One region of the Streptomyces sp. AF1A genome, then DNA from elsewhere that is predicted to be linked to it. Evidence: riboswitches for the same ligand, from Rfam matches in the RefSeq annotation. Region 1 holds a riboswitch; each other region holds the start of a gene.
What was found. Region 1 has a riboswitch for cyclic di-AMP ahead of ACLU3S_RS12060 (transglycosylase SLT domain-containing protein). Riboswitches for the same ligand answer to the same signal wherever they lie in the genome.
Positions count from the first base shown of each region.

Region 2: linked by a shared signal. The riboswitch ahead of ACLU3S_RS11535 (transglycosylase family protein) and the one ahead of ACLU3S_RS12060 (transglycosylase SLT domain-containing protein) in region 1 are both predicted to bind cyclic di-AMP.
Region 3: linked by a shared signal. The riboswitch ahead of ACLU3S_RS19285 (M23 family metallopeptidase) and the one ahead of ACLU3S_RS12060 (transglycosylase SLT domain-containing protein) in region 1 are both predicted to bind cyclic di-AMP.

Region 1 covers NZ_JBLEBI010000029.1:12,432-19,535, reverse strand. Annotated here, with positions in the region: gene fahA (fumarylacetoacetase) at 1-737, opposite strand, end outside; gene ACLU3S_RS12065 (HAD family hydrolase) at 1,199-2,011, shown strand; gene ACLU3S_RS12060 (transglycosylase SLT domain-containing protein) at 2,046-2,549, opposite strand; cyclic di-AMP (ydaO/yuaA leader) riboswitch at 2,555-2,733, opposite strand; gene ACLU3S_RS12055 (polyprenyl synthetase family protein) at 3,369-4,379, shown strand; gene ACLU3S_RS12050 (LolA family protein) at 4,760-5,959, shown strand; gene ACLU3S_RS12045 (ATP-binding cassette domain-containing protein) at 6,030-7,004, shown strand; gene ACLU3S_RS12040 (ABC transporter permease) at 6,991-7,104, shown strand, end outside.
Region 2 covers NZ_JBLEBI010000027.1:9,712-16,815, reverse strand. Annotated here, with positions in the region: partial or broken gene ACLU3S_RS11550 (DUF501 domain-containing protein) at 1-264, opposite strand, end outside; gene ACLU3S_RS11545 (FtsB family cell division protein) at 294-770, opposite strand; gene eno (phosphopyruvate hydratase) at 887-2,173, opposite strand; gene ACLU3S_RS11535 (transglycosylase family protein) at 2,456-3,127, opposite strand; cyclic di-AMP (ydaO/yuaA leader) riboswitch at 3,132-3,301, opposite strand; gene ACLU3S_RS11530 (transglycosylase family protein) at 3,483-4,517, opposite strand; gene ACLU3S_RS11525 (cytochrome P450 family protein) at 4,659-5,969, opposite strand; gene ACLU3S_RS11520 (nucleoside triphosphate pyrophosphohydrolase) at 5,994-7,016, opposite strand.
Region 3 covers NZ_JBLEBI010000066.1:24,967-32,070, forward strand. Annotated here, with positions in the region: gene ACLU3S_RS19275 (M16 family metallopeptidase) at 279-1,673, shown strand; gene ACLU3S_RS19280 (M16 family metallopeptidase) at 1,670-3,058, shown strand; cyclic di-AMP (ydaO/yuaA leader) riboswitch at 3,393-3,553, shown strand; gene ACLU3S_RS19285 (M23 family metallopeptidase) at 3,566-4,309, shown strand; gene ACLU3S_RS19290 (GntR family transcriptional regulator) at 4,513-5,199, shown strand; gene ACLU3S_RS19295 (HPr family phosphocarrier protein) at 5,419-5,700, opposite strand; gene ACLU3S_RS19300 (GNAT family N-acetyltransferase) at 5,879-7,104, shown strand, end outside.

The sequences.
Region 1 (7,104 bases):
GACTTGCCGAGGAAGGGGCCGAGCGGCACGTACTCCCAGGCCTGGATGTCCCGCGCGGACCAGTCGTTGAGCAGGCACAGCCCGAAGACGTGCTCGCTGAAGTCGCCGAGGGCGACCGGCCTGCCCAGCTCGGACGGCACGCCCACGACGAAGCCGACCTCGGCCTCGATGTCCAGCCGGATCGACGGGCCGAAGACGGGCGCGAGGTCGCCGGGGCCCTTGCGCTGTCCGGACGGGCGTACGACGTCCGTGCCGGAGACGATCACCGTGCCGGAACGGCCGTGGTAACCGATCGGCAGGTGCTTCCAGTTGGGGGTGAGCGAGTCCTCGGCGTCCGGGCGGAAGATCCGGCCGACGTTGCGGGCGTGGTTCTCCGAGGCGTAGAAGTCGACGTAGTCCGCCACCTCGAAGGGCAGGTGCAGGGTCACCTCGGACAGGGGGTGGAAGAGCGGTTCGACCGCGTCGCGGTGCGTGGGGTCGGTGGCCCAGGCGGTGATGGCGCGCCGCACCTCGGACCACGCGGTGCGGCCGGCCGCCAGCAACGGGTTGAGGGTGCGGTGCGCGAGCAGCGAGTGGTACGGCGAGCCGAGCGCGGCGGCCGCCGCGCCCACGTCGAGGACGTGGTCCCCGAGCCGGACGCCGACCCTCCGCTCCGTGCTGCCGGCGGGCGAGAACACGCCATAGGGAAGGTTGTGCGGGCCGAAGGGGTCGCCCTCGGGGACGTCGAAGGGGGGCATGGGGGTGCTGCCTCACTCTCATCCGGGCCGTGCATGGCGCTGCGTTTCATGTGGTCGCGCCACACGTTACGGCTGAGATGCGTGTCTTGGGCAGTGTGCCGGGGCGCGACGTGGGACGTGCCCCGGCCAGGGCTGCGGGAGTGCGTCGAGAGCGGTGTGAAGTCGAGAGCGGTGTGAAAAGGACGCCGGGGCACCCCTCCGGGGTTGCCGAACGATGCCCCAAGAGTCCGCAATGTCCGAATGAGTCTCGCAGGAGGTGGCCCTTCCGGCTCAGCGCCCTTCGGGGACACGGGCGCCGGCACGGGGTTCGCCTCCCCGCGCCTCCTGAAGCATCCGGCCGCGGTCCACGGCTGACGTCGGTCGCCATCAGGGGCTGAAAAGACGGAACTTGGGGCCAGGGACAGACAAGTGCGGGCAGTGGGTGGTGAGTCGGTGGGGCGCGGTGTCCGTATTCTCTGATCATGGCACCCTCCCCCGCGTATGCACTGATCGCCACTGACCTGGACGGAACGCTGCTGCGCGGCGACGACACGGTCTCCGACCGGTCGCGCGCCGCGCTCGCTCGGGCGGTGCGGGCCGGTGCCCGGCATCTGGTGGTGACCGGCCGCCCGGCCCCCCGGGTGCGGCCCCTGCTGGCGGACCTCGGCTGCAGGGGGCTCGCGGTGTGCGGGCAGGGCGCACAGGTGTACGACGCGGGAGCCGATCGCCTGCTGTGGTCGGTCCGGCTGGACCGGGAACTGGCCGAGACCGCGCTCGGCAAGATCGAGGCCGAGGTGGGGCAGGTGTACGCGGCCGTCGACCAGGACGGCGTGGACGGGCTCACGCTCATCGAGCCCGGCTATCTGATGCCCCACCCGACCCTGCCCGCGGTCCGGGTGGGTCGGCGCGACGACCTGTGGTGCGCGCCCATCAGCAAGGTACTGCTGCGCCATGCCACCGTGCCGGACGACGAGTTGGCGGCCATCGCGCGGTCGGTGGTGGGTTCGCTGGCGACGGTCACCATGTCGGGTCCGGGGACCGTGGAACTCCAGCCGTGCGGGGTGACCAAGGCGACGGGACTGGCGCTGGCGGCACAGCGGCTGGGGATCGCAGCCGAACGCGCGCTGGCGTTCGGGGACATGCCCAACGACATCCCGATGTTCGACTGGGCCGGTTACGGGGTCGCCATGGCCAACGCCCATGCCGAACTCAAGGCGGTCGCGCATGAGGTCACCACGTCGAACGAGGACGACGGCGTCGCCGTCGTCCTCGAAAGACTGTTCCCGACCGACTGACCGGGATATCAGTAGCGCCTGCCGGATGCGCCGATCAGTAGGCGCCGAACACGTTGTCGATCGACCCGTAGCGGTGCGCCGCGTAGTTGCAGGCGGCCGTGATGTTCGCGACCGGGTCGTAGATGTTGTACGACGTTCCGGCCACGTGGTACGCGTTGAAGGTCGGGTCGATGACCTGGAGCAGGCCCTTGGACGGGATGCCCTTGGCCGCGTTGGAGTCCCACAGGTTGATGGCGTTCGGGTTGCCGGAGGACTCCCGCATGATGTTGCGGTAGATGCCGTTGTAGCTGCCCGGGATGCCCTTCTCGGCCATGATCGCGAGCGACTCGCGGATCCAGCCGTCGAGGTTGTTCGGGTACCCGGCGGGGGTGGTGGAGACCGTCGGGGTCGTGGCGGCGGGGGCGGTGGCCGGGGCCGCCGAGGCGGTGGTCGCTCCGATGATCGGCAGAGCGAGGACGCCGGCGCCGGCTCCGACGGCGGCGAGCGTGCGGGCGAGGCGGTTGTTGCGGGGGCGGCGGTGCTTGGCGGCAGCAGGCATGGGGGTGTTCCTCTCCGTCGCCTACGAGGTGAGCTGTCGGGTTCGGGCGGGGAGGTGCCCGGCCGTGCCCTGGAGAGGCACGGCTTCACCCCTAGCCGTTCCGGTGCGACGCGTGCCGTCCGGTCCGGCGACTTACCTGGATCCCCCGCTCCTGCCGTACGAATGAGTTCGTCGATGGGTCGTGCGGGCGGCGGCAGGATTCGGCGTTCCGCCCGACGGGTCGGGAACGTATGCGACAGCACATGTCGGGAACAAGTGCCCGCGTCACACAACGTCCTATTTGACCTTGAACGGAGTCGTATGGGGTACTTGATCCTTTGCGGTTGCCAACCTTCAACTCGCCGATGCGCAAAGGGAGAACGGGTGATCGGGCGACCGGGGGCACCGATGGGTGACGTGACCCATTTCACGGAATAGCAAATAGCATCATGTCGGACATGGGTGATTCGCGGGTGCGGCCCGGGAGGTGGAGGGGCGTGGAACCTCTGACGTCGCGCCAGTCGTTCTCGGGGCGGGGGCCGGGAGTGCGGAGGGAGGTGGAGCCACCCGGGTGCACGCCAGGGTGGGTCCGTCCTGGGTGTGGGGTCGACCCCCTCCGGCCGATTCACGGCGAAGCTCTTATGTCCCAGTAAGTCAATAAATGTCCTTTCCTATCATCTGATCAGATCCATGTCGGTCGTGCTCCGAAACCGCCCGGGCTGGACCCGTGGGCGCTATCGGTGATCGAAAGAGGACCGGATACGCTGACTTGAGTGATGGCAGCGACCTATCGACAAGCCGTGTAATCGACAGCAGACACCAGCAGACAGGAGACCCCTCGTGACCGTCGTCGGGCCGTTCGGGCTGAGCGTGCGGGACCAGGCTCTGGAAGCCGATGTCCAGGCCGGATTGGCGGCTGTCGAGGAAGGCTTGCTCGAGGCCACCAAGAGCGAGGTCCCGTTCATCACGGAGGCCGCGCAGCACCTCGTGCGGGCCGGCGGGAAGCGGTTCCGGCCGCTGCTCGTGATGCTCGCGGCGCAGTTCGGCGACCCCTACGCGCCGGGCGTGGTGCCGTCGGCCGTGGTCGTGGAGCTGACGCATCTCGCCACGCTGTACCACGACGACGTCATGGACGAGGCGGCCGTGCGGCGCGGCGTGGACAGCGCCAACACCCGCTGGGGCAACTCCGTCGCGGTCCTCACCGGCGACTTCCTCTTCGCCCGCGCCTCGCAGATCCTCGCCGACCTCGGCCCCGAGGCGGTCCGGGTGCAGGCCCTCGCCTTCGAACGGCTGGTCACCGGACAGATCCTGGAGACGGCCGGCCCCACGGACGGCCGCGACCCGGTCGAGCACTACCTGGACGTGCTGGGCGGCAAGACGGGCTCGCTGGTGGCGGTGTCCTGCCGGTTCGGCGCGATGATGTCCGGCGCCGACGAGACGGTCGTGGATGTGCTCACCCAGTACGGCGAGCGCCTCGGGGTGGCCTTCCAGCTCGCCGACGACGTCCTGGACATCGCCTCCGACTCCCACGAGTCCGGCAAGACCCCGGGCACCGACCTGCGTGAGGGCATCGCGACCCTGCCCGTGCTCCGGCTGCGCGAGCGGGCGGCCCGGATGGGGCTGTCCGAGGACATCGCCCTGTGCGAGCTGCTCGACTCCGACCTCAGCGACGACGCCCGGCACGCCGAGGCGCTGGCCGCGCTGCGCGCGCACCCCGCGCTGGAGCAGGCCCGGCGCGACACCATCCGGTACGCCGAGGAGGCGCGGTCGGCGCTGGTGCCGCTGAGGGAGTGCGACGCCAAGGCGGCGCTGATCGAGCTGTGCGACGCGGTGGTCCACCGCGCCGGCTGACCGCCGAAGCGGACGGCCCCCGAAGCGGAGGGCCTCCGGCGCGGGCGGCCGTCGAAGCGTACGGGCCGCCCGAACGCGCTCCGGGTGGCGCGCGCGTGCGCTCCGGACGGTGATCGGGTGCACTCCGGATGACGGCCGCGCGTGGCCCGTCGTACGGTCGTACGACGCGTACGACCCCTACGGGTCGGGCACGTCCCCGCCCCTACGTGTCATACCGCAGGCGTACACGGAGTTGGCTCCGAGGTCTGACGATTCCTCATGGCTGATTTGGTGAGATGGAAACCACGGAAATCACCACTCCTCACCGATTCGGGTGAGAATGGCGGCTCAGGGGGACCAGCGTGAGGACAGCCGCCGCCGACGACGGAGGTAAGGCACACATGGCACCGTACGAATCCGACGACGCAGCGGGCGCCGCGCGCGAAGAGGAGCCGCACTCCGGCCGACGCAAGGTCGCGCGGTACGCCGTCCCGGTCGCGGTGGTGGGGGTGGCGGCGGCCACGATCGGGCTCGTCCCGGCCCTCGCCGACTCCGGTGACCCCGACCTGCCCAGGATCACCGCTCAGCAGCTCATCGACAAGATCGCCAAGTCGGACGTGCAGCAGATGTCCGGCACCGTGAAGATCAGCACCGACCTCGGCCTGCCCGACCTCGGCGGCCTGGAGAGCGGCATCGCCTCGGGCGCGGCCAAGGGCTCCGGCCACGGCTCCTCGGCCGACCCGCGGGCCAAGCTCACCGAGCTGGTCTCCGGCACGCACACCCTGCGCGTCGCCGCCGACGGCCCGGACCGGCAGAAGCTGTCGCTGCTGGAGCAGGGCGCCGAGTACAGCCTCATCCACAACGGCAAGGACGTCTGGGGCTACGACAGCAAGAGCAACGAGGTCTCGCACGGCACCGCCGCCGGCTCCGGCAAGGTCCGGCGGGCCGAGCCCCCGGCCACACCGAAGGACTTCGCCGACCAGGCCCTGAAGTCGGTCGACGACACGACGTCCGTCACCGTCGACGGCACCGCGCAGGTCGCCGGGCGTGACGCCTACCGACTGCTCATCAAGCCCAGGCAGTCCGGCACCACGGTCGGCGCGATCGGCATCGCCGTCGACGCGAAGACGGGCATGCCGCTGAAGTTCACGCTGACTCCGAAGAGCGGCGGCACCGCCGTGATCGACGTGAGCTTCACCCAGGTCTCCTTCGCCAGGCCGGCCGCCTCCACCTTCGACTTCACCCCACCCAAGGGCGCGAAGGTCACCGAGGAGAAGAAGCACTCCCAGGCGCGCGAGCACGCCCCCATGCCGGGTGGGGACTTCGCCAAGGGCCTCAACGGCGCGGATGTCCTCGGCAAGGGCTGGACCTCCGTCGCCACCTTCGAGACGGGCGCCCGGGGCGGACTTCCGACCGGTGCCAAGGGCAGTGACCTTGGTGGCTTCCTCGGCTCGCTGGGCGACAAGACCTCCGGGAAGTTCGGCCGGGGCACGTTCTTCTCCACCCGCCTGGTCAACGCCCTGATCACCGACGACGGCAAGGTCTACGTCGGCGCGGTCACCAAGGACGCCCTGGTGAAGGCGGCGGACACGGGAAAGTGACCCTTCCCGGTCCTGCGGGGAAGTGACCCTTCCCGGTCCTGCCGGGGCATGACGAGACGAAGGGGAGCCGATGGACGAACCGTCCGCCACGGAGCCGGATCGGGCCGACGCGCCGGCGAGCGTCATCGCCACGCGTGGCCTCACCAAGCGCTACCGCGGCGGACAGCTCGCCGTCGACGGGCTCGACCTGACCGTCCCGGCGGGCAGCGTCTTCGGCTTCCTCGGCCCGAACGGCTCCGGCAAGACCACCACCATCCGCATGCTGATGGGCCTGATCGAACCGACCTCCGGCACGGCCCGTGTTCTGGGCCGGCCCATGCCGCGGGCGGCCCGTACGGTCCTGCCGCAGGTAGGCGCGCTCATCGAGGGCCCCGCCCTGTACGGCTTCCTCTCCGGCCGGGACAACCTGCTGCGCTACGACGCCGCCGACCCGACCGCCGACCCGCGCACCCGGCGTGCCCGGGTCGCGGCCGCGCTGGACCGGGTGGGTCTCGCCGCCGCCGCCGGCAAGAAGGCGAGGGCGTACTCGCTCGGCATGAAGCAGCGCCTGGGCCTGGCCGCCGCGCTGCTCCAGCCGCGCAGGCTGCTCGTGCTGGACGAGCCGACCAACGGCCTCGACCCGCAGGGCATGCGCGAGATCCGCACGCTGATCAGAGAGCTGGCCGCCGACGGCACGACCGTGTTCCTGTCCTCCCATCTCCTCGACGAGATCGAGCAGGTGTGCACGCACGCGGCGGTGATGGCGCAGGGCCGGCTCGTCGTGCAGGGCACGGTGGGCGAGTTGGCCGCCGGTGCGCGCGGCCGGCTGGTGGTGACCACCCCGGACCCGGCCGAGGCGGCCCGGGTACTGAAGGAGCAGGGCATCGGGGACGTCACCGCCGAGGGCGACCGGGTCACCGGCGAACCGCCCGCGCGGGACCTTGCCGAGGTGAACGCGGCCCTGGTCGCCGCCGGGGTGCGGGTGAGGGGCTTCACGGTCGAACGGGCCTCCCTGGAGGACGCGTTCGTGGCGCTGACGGGGGAGGGTTTCGATGTCGCGGGCTGAGCCACTTCCGGCATCCGCCACGCCCGGTTCCCGAAGGCCGAGCCCTCTGTGGACGTTCGGGCTGCTGCGCAGCGAACTGGCCACCACGGTCCGCCGCTGG
Region 2 (7,104 bases), on a different contig from region 1:
CTGCGTCATCTCCTTCATGACGCCGTTCGCCTCCAGCGTCCCGATCGCCGAAGCGGCGCGCGGGCACGTCAGGTAGTACGTCGTCGGGAAGGGCGTGCCGTCGGGCAGGCGCGGTGCCGTCTCCACGACGTCCGGCTGACCGCAGGGACAGCGGTGCGCGATGGCCCTGAGGCCCCGCGGCGGGCGGCCGAGCTGCTGCTGGAAGGCCTCGACGTCCGCGTCGGTGGGCTCGGAGCGCGGAGTGGGCGGCGGAGGGGTTTCCATGACTGCTTTTTCGTCAGGCTTTCTGTGGGTCACTGGTCGGAGGCGTCGGACTTGTCGACCCCGTCCCAGACGTTCGTGTACCAGGGCCGGTGGGCGGCCCCGAGGTCGGCGCGGGAGTGCCGGCCCGCGCCCGGGTCGACGACCACGTACCCGGTCTCGCCGGGCATCACGTAGTGCAGCCGCCGCCGGATCTGCTGCTCGGCGTAGGCGTCGTCCTGCCAGCGCGCCTTGAGGTCACGCAGCTGTTCGACGCGTGCGCGGGCCTGCTCCTGCTGCCGCTGGAGGTCGGCGATCTGGGCGCGCTGGGAGACGTACTGCCGCATCGGGTAGGCGAGCGCGACGACCAGGGAGCACAGCACCAGGACGAGCAGCGCCGCCCGGCCGGTGAGCCGGGACCGGCGGGCCTGCCGTCTGGTCTGGGAGCGGTAGACCCGGGCGGCGGTCTGTTCGCCGAGCAGCCGCAGCCTGGTCGCGGTGGAGAAACGGTCCCGGTCCTTCACGGCCATCTGGTGCTCCGCCTCCCCTTGTGCCGTCTGCCTCACACGTGCGTACGTCCCCGGACACGGTACGGGACCGGGTACGGGGACGTACGGAGGACTGGCGGGACGTGGCCCGGGAGGGCTCAGCCCTTGAAGCGCGGGAACGCGCTGCGGCCCGCGTACACCGCGGCGTCGTCGAGGATCTCCTCGATGCGGAGCAGCTGGTTGTACTTGGCGACGCGCTCGGAGCGGGCCGGGGCGCCGGTCTTGATCTGGCCGCAGTTGGTGGCGACGGCCAGGTCGGCGATGGTGACGTCCTCGGTCTCGCCGGAGCGGTGGGACATCATGCACTTGAAGCCGCTGCGCTGGGCCAGCTCGACGGCGTCCAGGGTCTCGGTGAGCGAGCCGATCTGGTTGACCTTCACCAGCAGGGCGTTGGCGGCGCCCTCCTCGATGCCGCGGGCCAGGCGCTCGGGGTTGGTGACGAACAGGTCGTCGCCGACGAGCTGGACCTTGTCGCCGAGCTTGTCGGTGATGACCTTCCAGCCGGCCCAGTCGTCCTCGAACAGCGGGTCCTCGATGGAGACGAGCGGATAGGCCGCGACGAGCTCCTCGTAGTACTCCGTCATCTCGGCGGCGGAGCGCTCCTTGCCCTCGAAGAGGTACGTGCCGTCCTTGTAGAACTCGGACGCGGCGACGTCGAGCGCGAGGGCGATCTGCTCGCCGGGCGCGTATCCGGCCTCCTTGATCGCTTCGAGGATGAGGTCGAGGGCCTCGCGGTTGGAGCCGAGGTTCGGGGCGAAGCCGCCCTCGTCGCCGAGGCCGGTGGACAGGCCCTTGTTCTTCAGGACCTTCTTCAGGGTGTGGTAGACCTCGGTGCCCCAGCGCAGGGCCTCGGAGAAGGACTCCGCGCCGATGGGGGCGATCATGAACTCCTGGATGTCCACGTTGGAGTCGGCGTGCGAGCCGCCGTTCAGGATGTTCATCATCGGCACCGGCAGCAGGTGCGCGTTCGGACCGCCCAGGTAGCGGAAGAGCGGCAGGTCGGACGCCTCGGAGGCGGCGTGCGCGACGGCCAGGGAGACGCCGAGGATGGCGTTGGCGCCGAGGGAGCCCTTGTTGTCGGTGGCGTCCAGGTCGAACATGGCCTGGTCGATCAGGCGCTGCTCGGTGGCGTCGTAGCCGACCAGCTCCGGGCCGATCTGCTCGATGACCGCGAGGACGGCCTTCTCGACGCCCTTGCCCTGGTAGCGGTTGGGGTCGCCGTCACGGAGCTCGATGGCCTCGAAGGCGCCGGTGGAGGCGCCGGACGGGACGGCGGCACGACCGGTGCTGCCGTCGTCGAGGCCGACCTCGACCTCGACCGTGGGGTTGCCTCGGGAGTCCAGGATTTCCCGGGCTACGACGACGTCGATGGACGGCACGAGCATCTCCTTCTTGGATGTGACGCTGAAAGTGCGGGGCTGTGTGCCTTACGGCTGTGCCTTGCGACTAGAGCCTAACCGTCCCAGGGGCGCCGGCCACCGACCGACCGCCCCGTGGACGGAAGGGACACGCAGACGGTACCTATTGTTCACTCGCGGAACAAAGGGTGGGTGCACAGGACACGCAAAAAGACCCCGCCCCGGCGCGTACGGGGGAACACGCGCCGGGGCGGGGAGTCCGTGGGGACGGGGGCCGGCCGGAGAGCCGGCCGACGGGGTGGGCCGGGCTTACTTGAGGTGCAGCTGCTGGCCCGGGTAGATGAGGTCGGCGTCCCGCACGATGTCCTTGTTCAGCTGGAACAGCTTCTGCCAGCCGCCCCGGACGTGGTGCCGCACGGCGATGGAGCTGAGGGTGTCACCCTTGACAACCTTGTACTCGCCGTCGCCCTTCTTGACCTTCGTGCCGGTCGGGGTGGTGACGGTCCTGCTCGCCTTCGGCGCCGTACGCGTGGTGGAGCGGGTGGCGGCCTGCCGGTCGGAGCGGGTGGTGGTGCTCTTCGAGGCGGTCGGCGCGGAGCCGTTGTACGGGGTGCTCGTCAGGCCCTTGCCGCAGACCGGCCAGGCGCCCTTGCCCTGCGAGGCGAGGACCTTCTCGGCGACGGCTATCTGCTGCGCCTTGGTGGCCTGGTTGGCCTGCGGGGCATAGGCGGTGCCGCCGTACGCGGCCCAGGTGGAGGCGGAGAACTGCAGACCGCCGTAGTAGCCGTTGCCGGTGTTGATGGACCAGTTGCCGCCGGACTCGCACTGGGCGACCGCGTCCCACTGCGAGGCGGTGGCGGCGGAGGCGTTGCCGGCCGCCATCAGCGGGGCGGCGACCACGGCACCGGTGACACCGGCGATCGCGACGGCACGGTTGGTCTTGGACGGGCGACGGTGCTTGCCCTTGCCGGAGAACAGCATGGATCGATCCCCTCACCGACGCCTGCGAGGTGAGCTGTCGGGTTCGGGCCGGTTGAGTTGCCCGGCCGCGCCCCTCTCGTGAGGCGCGGCTTCACCCCGAGCCGGTCCGGCGTCAACCGCCGGGACCGGCACCTACCTTGGGTCCCCCGCTCCTGCCTGCGGCGCATGACGCGACGACTGTTCCCGGGCAACCGCTGGCAGGATTCGGCGTTGCGGCTGCCGGGGCTCGTGAGGACGAGCGGATCGACCGTAGACAGGCGGTCGGCGGAATTTCAAAGGCGATCAGGGCTTCTGAGACTCATCCCACACTTTCACCGAACCGGACATCAGGTGCGAAGTGGGGCGTCAACTCCCGCTAGTCCGCGTCCGTTTCCGTACCGACTTTCAGGGTCTGACCGGCATTGATGTGGTTCGGGTCGGCGCCGATGGCCTTCTTGTTCGCGGAGTAGAGGGCGTGCCATCCGCCGTCGACGTCAAGGGAGTCGGCGATGGAGGCGAGGGTGTCGCCCTCGCGGACGGTGTAGGCGCCGGCCCCCGGAGAGGCGTGCCGGCCGGACGAGGTGGCGTTCTGTCCGTTTGCCGCGCTTTCGTCCGCACTGCCGCCACGGTGACGCCCGCCGCTGCCGAGGGAGCCGGTGTCCACCAGGCTCCAAGAAGCGACGGGTTGCTGGGAATTGTCCGCTTCGCCCACCGGAGGGATGGCAGGGGGGGAGGCGGTGTCACCCTGGGAGGCTCCGGTGTCGATAGAGGGCGACTTGTCCGACTTGGGGGTCTTGGTCTCCGGGGAGCCGGTGGCCGTCCCCGGGTCCGCCGTCGCGTCCCCGGCGGAGCCGGGGGTCGCCGAGACCGTCGAGTCGGAGGACGAGCCGTCGCCGGAGCCGGAGTTGGCGTCGGACGAGGGCAGGGAATCCGACAAGCCGGACGAGTCGGAGGTGTCGCTCGATCCGGACGAGTCGCCCGAATCGTGGCCGTGGCCGGAGCCGCCGACGCCCGTGTCGACGTCCACGGAACCCGTGTTGGAGGTCAGCCCGGACAGCAGGGCGCAGGTGGCCCAGGGAGTGGTGCCCTGGTCGGCGAGGATCTTCTCGGCGACGGCGATCTGCTGCGAGCGGCTGGCCCGGTCGGCGCTCGGGGCGTACTGCGTGCCGCCGTACTTGGCCCAGTCGGCCTGGGATATCTGCAGGCCGCCGTGGTAGCCGTTGCCGGTGTCCGCGCTCCAGATGCCGCCGCTCTCGCACTCGGCCACCTTGTCCCACGTGGTTCCGTCGGCCGCGTTGGCGCTCGCGGCGCCCAGGAGGGGGATCGCGATGGCGGAGCCGGTCACTCCGGCCGCGACGAGGAGGGCCGGAGCCTGACGGGGGCGACGGTGACGACCGTTCCCGGAGAGCATGCGGAAGCCTTTCGTGCGACGGCAGAACCGCGTGGCGGCGACGTGTGCCGCCACACTGATGGGTGAACGTATAGGCAGACGATCACTTGTCACAAGTTCATGCCGCGCAGATCACGTGAAGATCACATAGTTGAACGCCCTTCACGTTTGCCGTTCTGCGGCCTTTCCGGCCTCCGGGGTGAACTCCACGGGCAGGGTGCGCAGGCCCCGCATGATGAGCCCGCCGCGCCACCGCAGATCGGCCGGATCGGCCCCGAGCCGCAGGTCGGGCAGCCGGGACAGGAGCGTGGCCAGCGCGGTTCGCCCTTCCAGGCGGGCGAGCGGCGCGCCGAGGCAGTAGTGGATGCCGTGCCCGTAGCCGAGGTGCTGGTTGTCCCGCCTGGCGAGGTCCAGCACGTCCGGGTCGGCGAACCGCTCCGGGTCCCGGTCGGCGGCGGCCAGGACGACGAGCACGGGGTCGCCGGGCGCGATGCGCTGCCCGCCGATGGTGAGCGGCTCGGTGGCGAAGCGCCAGGTGGCCAGCTCCACCGGGCCGTCGTAGCGCAGGAGTTCCTCCACTCCGGTCGCCAGGAGGCCGTGCTCGCCCCGGGCGAGGGAGTCCTGGAGACGGTGGCGCTGCTCGGGGTGGGTGAGCAGGGCGTACGTGCCGTTGCCGATGAGGTTGACGGTGGTCTCGAAGCCGGCGAACAGCAGGATGAAGGCCATCGCGGCGGCCTCGTTCTCGGTGAGGTGCTCGCCGTGGTCGAAGGCGCGGATGAGACCGGAGATGAGGTCCTCGCCGGGCCTGGGCTCGGCGGGCAGCGCCTGCCGCTTCCTGTGGATCAGCTCGGCCAGGTAGCCGCGCATCATCTTGACCGACCGGGCGACCCCGCCGCGCCGCCCCCCGCCGTGCCCCGCTTTTGTATGTCGCAGCATCATGCCCGCCCAGTCCCGGAAGTCGTCCTGGTCCTCGCGCGGGACGCCGAGCAGGTCGCAGATGGCGTAGATGGGCAGCGGAAAGGCGAACTCGTGGATGAGGTCGGCGCTGCCGCGGGCGGCGAAGCCGTCGATGAGCCGGTCGGTCAGCTCCTGCACCCGCGGCGCGAACTCGGCGACCCGGCGGGGCGTGAACGCCTTGCTGACCAGCCGGCGCAGCCGGGTGTGGTCCGGCGGGTCGATGTTCAGCAGATGCGTCATCAGCTCGGCCTTCCGCTCGCCCGGAATGCCGGTCTTGCCCTTGGCGTGCGCCGGCTCGTCGTGATGCGCCGGGTTCTTGCTCAGCCGCTGGTCGGCCAGGGCCTGCCGGGCGTCGGCGTACCGCGTCACCAGCCACGCCTCGACCCCGCTGGGCAGTCGCGTCCGGTGCACCGGCGCGTGCTGTCGCAGCCAGGCGTAGGCGGGATACGGGTCGGAGGCGAACTCCCAGCCGAAGAGGGCGGGCGCGCCGTCGTCGGGGCGGTACTGCTCGGTCACCCCTCGACCGTATCCGGCGGCGGGCTACCGGCTCTCGTTCGGGCCGGGGCCCTCCGCCGCGCGTATCGCGTCCCGGTAGGCGCGGGCCGCTGCTCGCAGGGCCGCTTCCGGGTCGATGCCGTCGGCTTCGGCGCGCACGGCGAGCGCGAGGAGCTCGTAGCCGACGCCCTCGCCCCGGGGGAGGGGGACGTCCAGGCCGGCGATGCGGGTGCGGGAGGCGAGTTTGGCGGCGAGGGCCAGGCCGGGCTGGCCGAGCGGGACGCCCTCCGTGACCGAGGTGCGCCGCTTCTCCTCGGCCTTGGTGCGCAGCCAGTGCTCCTTGACGTCCTCCGGGGTCTCGGCCTTCTCGTCGCCGAAGACGTGCGGGTGGCGGTGGATCAGCTTGGCGACGATGCCGGCGGCCACGTCGTCGATGGAGAACGGCTCGTCCGGGTCCTCCTCGGCGATGCTGGAGTGGAAGACGACCTGGAGGAGGACGTCGCCGAGCTCCTCGCGCAGCTCCGCGCGGTCGCCCGCCTCGATCGCCTCGACCAGTTCGTACGCCTCCTCGATGCCGTACTTGGCCAGGCCCTCGTGGGTCTGCCGGGAGGACCAGGGGCACTCGGCGCGAATGCGGTCCATGACCTGGACGAGGTCGAGCAGGCGGGCGCCGGGCAGGTCGTAGGAGGCGGGCAGCAGCTCCAGATCCGGCATGCGCACCCGGCCCGTGCCGGCCAGCCTGGCCAGGCCGTCGGTGAGGGCCGGCTCGCCCTCCCCGGTCGCCACGACCACCACGCTCCGCCCGCCGGCGCAGGCGCCGACCAGCTCCTCGGCGGTGGGCGAGGCCTGTGTCACCGCTATCCCGGCCTCCCGCAGATACGGCAGCTGCGGATGGGCGCCGTCCGCGCAGAGCACGGCGTCGGCGGCGCGCAGGGCCTGCCAGGCGGGCCAGGACAGCAGGCCGGGGGCGACGCGGTGGCTGGTGGTGAGCAGGACGATGCGGCCGGGGTCGGCGGAGTCCGGGCCGGTGGGCCCGGCGCCGGTGGCTTCGGGGCTGGATGCGTTCACGCTCCGAACGTAACCCACCGCGGCGGCGAGCGGATCTCCGTTGTCCACAGGCCCGGGGGATCGTGTGATCGTATGACCACTGAGCCCT
Region 3 (7,104 bases), on a different contig from region 1:
GCGCGCACCCTTCGGCTCGCTCTTGCTGAAGCGACTGACGGATCTGTCGCGGACCATTGTGGACCGGGGCACTGACAACCCGGGCCGCGACCCGGTCCCAGCGGCCCCGCACGGCACCCGGGGGCCGGCGGTGCCGGGTGCGACGCAGGCTACGCGATCCGCTGTGGGCGTACGTCCAGCGGGAACACCGCCGGGGCCCGGCACACGTTGCATACAGTGGCAGGAACGGCAGGAAAACCGCGGTGTGCACAACCGCCTCCGCTCGCGAAGGGACGTACATGCCCATGGGTCACACGACCACAGCCGAGGCAGGCTCCGGGGGCCTGACAGCGACCGAGCACCGCCTGGCCAACGGTCTGCGCGTGGTGCTCTCCGAGGACCACCTGACCCCGGTGGCGGCGGTCTGCCTCTGGTACGACGTCGGCTCCCGCCACGAGGTCAAGGGGCGTACCGGCCTGGCCCACCTCTTCGAGCACCTGATGTTCCAGGGCTCGGCGCAGGTGCAGGGCAACGGCCACTTCGAGCTGGTGCAGGGCGCCGGCGGCTCGCTCAACGGCACCACCAGCTTCGAGCGCACCAACTACTTCGAGACCATGCCCGCCCACCAGCTGGAGCTGGCGCTCTGGCTGGAGGCCGACCGCATGGGCTCCCTGCTGGCCGCCCTGGACGACGAGTCCATGGAGAACCAGCGGGACGTCGTCAAGAACGAGCGCCGCCAGCGCTACGACAACGTCCCCTACGGCACCGCCTTCGAGAAGCTGACCGCCCTCAGCTACCCGGAGGGCCACCCCTACCACCACACGCCGATCGGTTCGATGGCGGATCTGGACGCGGCCACCCTGGAGGACGCACGCCAGTTCTTCCGCACCTACTACGCGCCGAACAACGCGGTGCTGTCCGTGGTGGGCGACATCGACCCGGTGCAGACCCTCGCCTGGGTCGAGAAGTACTTCGGGTCCATCCCGTCCCACGACGGCAAGCCCGCGCCCCGCGACGGCTCGCTGCCGGAGGTCATCGGCGAGCAGCTGCGCGAGGTCGTCGTCGAGGAGGTCCCGGCGCGCGCCCTGATGGCCGCCTACCGGCTCCCGCACGACGGCACGCGCGCGTGCGACGCGGCCGACGTCGCCCTGACCATCCTCGGCGGCGGCGAGTCCTCCCGCCTGTACAACCGGCTGGTGCGCCGCGACCGTACGGCCGTGGCGGCCGGCTTCGGCCTGCTGCGTCTGGCCGGCGCGCCCTCGATGGGCTGGCTGGACGTGAAGACCTCCGGTGACGTGGAGGTGCCGGTCATCGAGGCCGCCATCGACGAGGAGCTGGCCCGGTTCGCCGAGCGGGGCCCCACGCCGGAGGAAATGGAGCGCGCCCAGGCCCAGTTGGAGCGCGAGTGGCTGGACCGGCTGGGCACGGTCGCCGGCCGTGCCGACGAACTGTGCCGGTACGCCGTCCTGTTCGGCGATCCCCAGCTCGCCCTCACCGCCGTCCAGCGCGTTCTGCAGGTGACCCCCGAGGAGGTGCAGGAGGTCGCCCAGGCGCGCCTGCGCCCCGACAACCGCGCGGTCCTGGTCTACGAGCCGAAGTCCCCGGAGGCCGCCCCGGACGCCGACGTGCCCGAGGACCCGGAGACGGAAGCGACCGTGGAGGCCGGCAACGACAACGAGGAGACGGCCAAGTGACCGAGCTCGCCACCATGGACTTCCACCCGCGGCCGCAGGCCGGCGAGGCCCGGCCGTGGGCCTTCCCGGCGCCCGAGCGCACCGCGCTCGACAACGGCCTGACCGTGCTGCGCTGCCACCGCCCCGGCCAGCAGGTCGTCGCCGTCGAGGTGCTGCTCGACGCCCCCCTGGACGCCGAGCCGGCGGGCCTGGACGGCGTCGCCACGATCATGGCGCGGGCCTTCTCCGAGGGCACCGACAAGCACTCCGCCGAGGAGTTCGCCGCCGAGCTGGAGCGCGCCGGCGCCACCCTGGACTCGCACGCCGACCACCCCGGCGTCCGGCTCAGCCTCGAGGTGCCGGCCTCTCGGCTGGCCAAGGGGCTCGGCCTGGTCGCCGACGCGCTGCGGGCGCCCGCCTTCGCCGAGAGCGAGATCGAGCGGCTGGTGCGCAACCGCCTGGACGAGATCCCGCACGAGCTGGCCAACCCCTCCCGCCGGGCCGCCAAGGAACTCTCCAAGGAGCTGTTCCCGGCGTCCTCGCGCATGTCCCGCCCGCGCCAGGGCACCGAGGAGACCGTCGAGAAGATCGACGCCGCCGCCGTACGCGCCTTCTACGACCGGCACGTGCGCCCGGCCACGGCCACCGCGGTCGTGGTGGGCGACCTCACCGGCGTCGACCTCGACGCGCTGCTCGGCGACACCCTGGGCGCCTGGACCGGCAGGCCGGGCGAGCCGCGCCCGGTGCCGCCGGTGAGCGCCGACGACACCGGACGCGTGGTCATCGTGGACCGGCCCGGCGCGGTGCAGACGCAGCTGCTCATCGGCCGGATCGGACCGGACCGGCACGACCGGGTGTGGCCCGCCCAGGTGCTCGGTACCTACTGCCTCGGCGGCACCCTCACCTCCCGCCTGGACCGCGTCCTGCGCGAGGAGAAGGGCTACACCTACGGGGTGCGCGCGTTCGGGCAGGTCCTGCGCTCCGCGCCGGACGGCTCGGGTGCCGCGATGCTCGCCATCAGCGGCTCCGTGGACACCCCCAACACGGGCCCGGCGCTGGACGACCTGTGGAAGGTGCTGCGCACCCTCGCGGCGGAGGGCCTGACCGACGCCGAGCGGGACGTCGCCGTGCAGAACCTGGTGGGCGTGGCGCCGCTGAAGTACGAGACCGCGGCGGCCGTCGCGAGCACCCTGGCCGACCAGGTCGAGCAGCACCTGCCCGACGACTTCCAGGCGACGCTGTACCGGCAGCTGGCCGCGACGGGCACGGTGGAGGCCACGGCCGCGGTCGTGAACGCCTTCCCGGTGGACCGCCTGGTGACCGTCCTCGTCGGGGACGCCTCCCGGATCAAGGCGCCGGTCGAGGCGCTCGGCATCGGCGAGGTGACCGTGGTGGCGGCCGAGTAGCCGCACGCGCGCGTGGGGCCGGCGTCCTGTCGGCCCAGGCCGGCTCCGCCTCAGCGAGTAGCCGCACGCGCGCGTGGGGCCGTGACGACAGCGTGAACGTGTCGCCCGACGCCCACGCAGGTCGCACGCGCGCGCGTGGGGCCCTGACGGTCGACGGACCGTCAGGGCCCCCTGGTTGTTCCACTCTCTTCCCCCGTGCCCGATTTGGGACGGAGGTTGCCTGTCTGCCCTGTGGGATGCGCTACAAAAGCCCGGATCGGTTTGAGGATCGCAGGCGGGCCCCCTTAGCGTCGTCCGGGCTGTTCGTCAGGCAGTACGCCGCATCCGCGGCAGCGGACAGTCATCGCCGAGTCCCCGTACGGCGCGAGCCAGGGGAGCCGGGGACCCACCGTCCCTGGGGTGAATCGGGCGCCCGCGTGCGAGCGAGGGCTCCCGTAGGAGACCTTCCTGCTCCGAACCCGTCAGCTAACCCGGTAGGCGAGAGGGAAGGAAAGGACCAGCCACTACATGGCGTTCATGTGCGCCACCGGGAAGCACCGCAAGCCCGGCCGGGTCAAGCGCGGCACCGCGCAGGCGGCCGGCATCGCGGCCCTCACGACCACCGGTGTCATCGGCACCCTCGCGGCCTCCCCGGCACTCGCCGCCGAGAACACCGCGGAGCAGACCGGACTGACCCCGGTCCTCACCGTCAGCGACGACGTCGCCGCGCACATCGACGCGCAGGCCGCCGCCCAGCAGCGCGCCGCCGACCAGAAGGCGGCCGAGGCGGCCGCGGCCCTGCGGGCCAAGCAGGCGCGCGAGGCCGAGGCCCGCGCCGCCCGCGAGGCCGAGCGCAGGCGGCTGAACGCCTTCGTCGCCCCGATCGCGCACTCCTACGTCTCCACGGGCTACGAAGCGAGCAGTTCGCTGTGGTCCTCCGGCCACCACACGGGCATCGACTTCCACGCCGTGAGCGGCACCTCCGTGCACGCGGTCGGCACCGGCACCGTCGTCTCCACCGGGTGGGGCGGCGCGTACGGCAACCAGATCGTGATCCGCATGGCCGACGGCATGTACACCCAGTACGGCCACCTGTCGTCCATCGGCGTCACCGTGGGCCAGCGGGTCACGCCCGGCCAGCAGATCGGCCTGTCCGGCGCGACCGGCAACGTCACCGGCCCGCACCTGCACTTCGAGGCCCGCACCACCCCCGACTACGGCTCCGACGTCGACCCCGTCGCCTACCTCCGCAAGCACGGCGTGACCGTCTGACCGAGCGGACGCCCGTACACACGGCGAAGCCCCGGCCCACCGAGCCGGGGCTTTCGCCGTTTTTTCACGGTGCCCACCGGAACGCTGTCCAAAAAATATCCATGGATTACGGACTGGCATCGGAAATTCAGGCGCACTGGAACAGAGTCACGGTACACGCGTCCATCGTCGGCGTTTCACCGGGATGAAGACGGAGGTCGGGCATGCGTATTCCGGCGCACTCGGTGTGCACGGCGATCCGGGACGACATCGTCACCGGGATCCACGAGCGCGGCGGCCGCCTCACCGAGGAAGTCCTGGCCCGCCGCTACGGCGTCTCGCGTGTCCCCGTGCGCGAGGCCCTGCGCACCCTGGAGGCGGAGGGGTTCGTGGTGACTCGCCGGCACGCGGGCGCGTGCGTGGCCGAGCCGACCGAGCAGGAGGCCGCCGATGTGCTGGACATGCGCATGCTCTTGGAGCCGCTCGGGGCCGCCCGGGCCGCGCAGCGGCGCACGGAGGCGCATCTGAAGGTGCTGCGCGGCCTGGTCCGGCTGGGTCAGGAGCGGGCCAGAAGGGGGAACAGCGAGGACCTGCGCTCGCTGGGCGGCTGGTTCCACGAGACGCTGGCCCAGGCCTCCGGCAGCCCCTCACTGACCTCGATGCTCACCCAGCTGCGCCACAAGATCGCCTGGATGTACACGGTGCAGGCGCCGCCGAATCCGGTGGAGTGCTGGGCGGAGCACGGCGCGATCGTGGACGCCGTGGCGCGCGGGGACGGCGAGCGCGCGCGTGCGGTGACGGCGGTGCACACCGAGCGCGCGACCGCCGCGCACCGCCTTCGCCTTCCCGGCGCCGCGGAGCGCGTGAGGACTTCGCAACATGCCGTAAACACGCCGGGCGTGCGGCATTAACAAGGGCGCCGTATACAAGAGGGGATATTCGGCGGCCGTGTATTTCCCGCTGCCCGTTTTCCCGGTGCCGGGGAATTATGGGCCGGTAATGGTGCGGGTGGCCGGCGGCCGACGTCGCCGCGGGGCGCCCGCGCCGAATTCGGCCCGCCGGCCGCGAGAACGCGAAAGCCGCGCCACCCGGTACGGGCGACGCGGCTTCCGGCTTCCGCTCACAGAGCGTCAGACGGTCTCGGGCAGCTCTTCCAGGCCCTCGGCGACCAGCTTGGCCAGACGGTCCAGGGCGGCGTCCGCGCCCTCGGCGTCGGAGGCGAGGACGATCTCCTCGCCGCCCTGGGCGCCCAGGCCCAGGACGGCCAGCATGGAGGCCGCGTTGACCGGCGTGCCGCCGGCCTTGGCGATCGTCACCGGGACGCCTGCGGCCGTGGCGGCTCGGACGAAGATGGAGGCGGGGCGGGCGTGGAGGCCCTCGGCCCAGCCGACGTTGACGCGGCGCTCAGCCATGTGTTGCTGCCCTTCGGTGTCAGGGTTGTCTAGACCAGTTTCCCACATCGTGAAGCATGCCCGGCGCGGAGCTTCCTCCCACCCGGATGTGTCGTCGGACCGCGGCCTCGGTCCGGCTTTGTCGTCCTCCACAGACTGCCCCGCGCCGTTGTCGGACGCGAGCCGTACTCTGGGGCCCATGCAGACCTCGGCGGACCGGCAGGGCCGGTACGAGTACCCCGCCCACTGGGAGGCGGACGTGGTGCTGCGCGACGGAGGGACCGCGCGCATCCGGCCCATCACCGTTGATGACGCCGACCGCCTCGTCAGCTTCTATGAGCAGGTCTCGGACGAGTCGAAGTACTACCGCTTCTTCGCGCCGTACCCGCGACTGTCCGCCAAGGACGTCCACCGCTTCACGCACCACGACTTCGTGGACCGGGTGGGACTCGCGGCCACCGTCGGCGGCGAGTTCATCGCCACCGTACGCTATGACCGCATCGGCGCCGACGGCGCGCCCGCGTCCGCACCCGCCGACGAGGCCGAGGTCGCCTTCCTGGTCCAGGACGCGCACCAGGGCCGCGGCGTCGCCTCCGCCCTGCTGGAACACATCGCGGCGGTCGCCCGTGAGCGCGGCATCCGCCGCTTCGCCGCCGAGGTGCTGCCCGCCAACACCAAGATGATCAAGGTGTTCACCGACGCCGGCTACACCCAGAAGCGCAGCTTCGAGGACGGCGTCGTACGCCTGGAGTTCGACCTCGAACCCACCGACCGCTCCCTCGCCGTGCAGCGCGCGCGGGAGCAGCGCGCGGAGGCCCGTTCGGTACGGCGGCTGCTGGCGCCCGGCTCCGTCGCGGTCGTCGGCGTCGGCCGCGCGCCCGGCGGCGTGGGGCGCGGCATCCTCGGCAACATCCGGGACGCGGGCTACGGGGGCCGGCTGCACGCGGTGAACAAGGCGTTCCCCGAGGACCTCGGAGAACTCGACGGGGTGCCCGCGTACCGCTCGGTGCGGGACATCCCGGGCCCGGTGGACCTCGCCGTCGTCGCCGTGCCGGCCCCGTACGTGCCGGCCGTGGTCGCCGAGTGCGGTGAACAGGGCGTCCAGGGGCTCGTGGTGGTCTCCGCCGGATACGCCGAGAGCGGTCCCGAGGGGCGGGAGCGGCAGCGGGCCCTCGTGCAGCACGCGCGCACGTACGGCATGCGGATCATCGGCCCGAACGCCTTCGGGGTCATCAACACCGCCCCGGACGTCCGGCTCAACGCCTCCCTGGCCCCCGAGATGCCCCGGCCCGGCCGCATCGGCATCTTCGCCCAGTCCGGCGCCATCGGCATCGCGCTGCTGTCCCGGCTGCACCGGCGCGGGGGAGGGGTCACCGGGGTCACGGGCGTCTCCACCTTCGTCTCCGCCGGCAACCGGGCCGACGT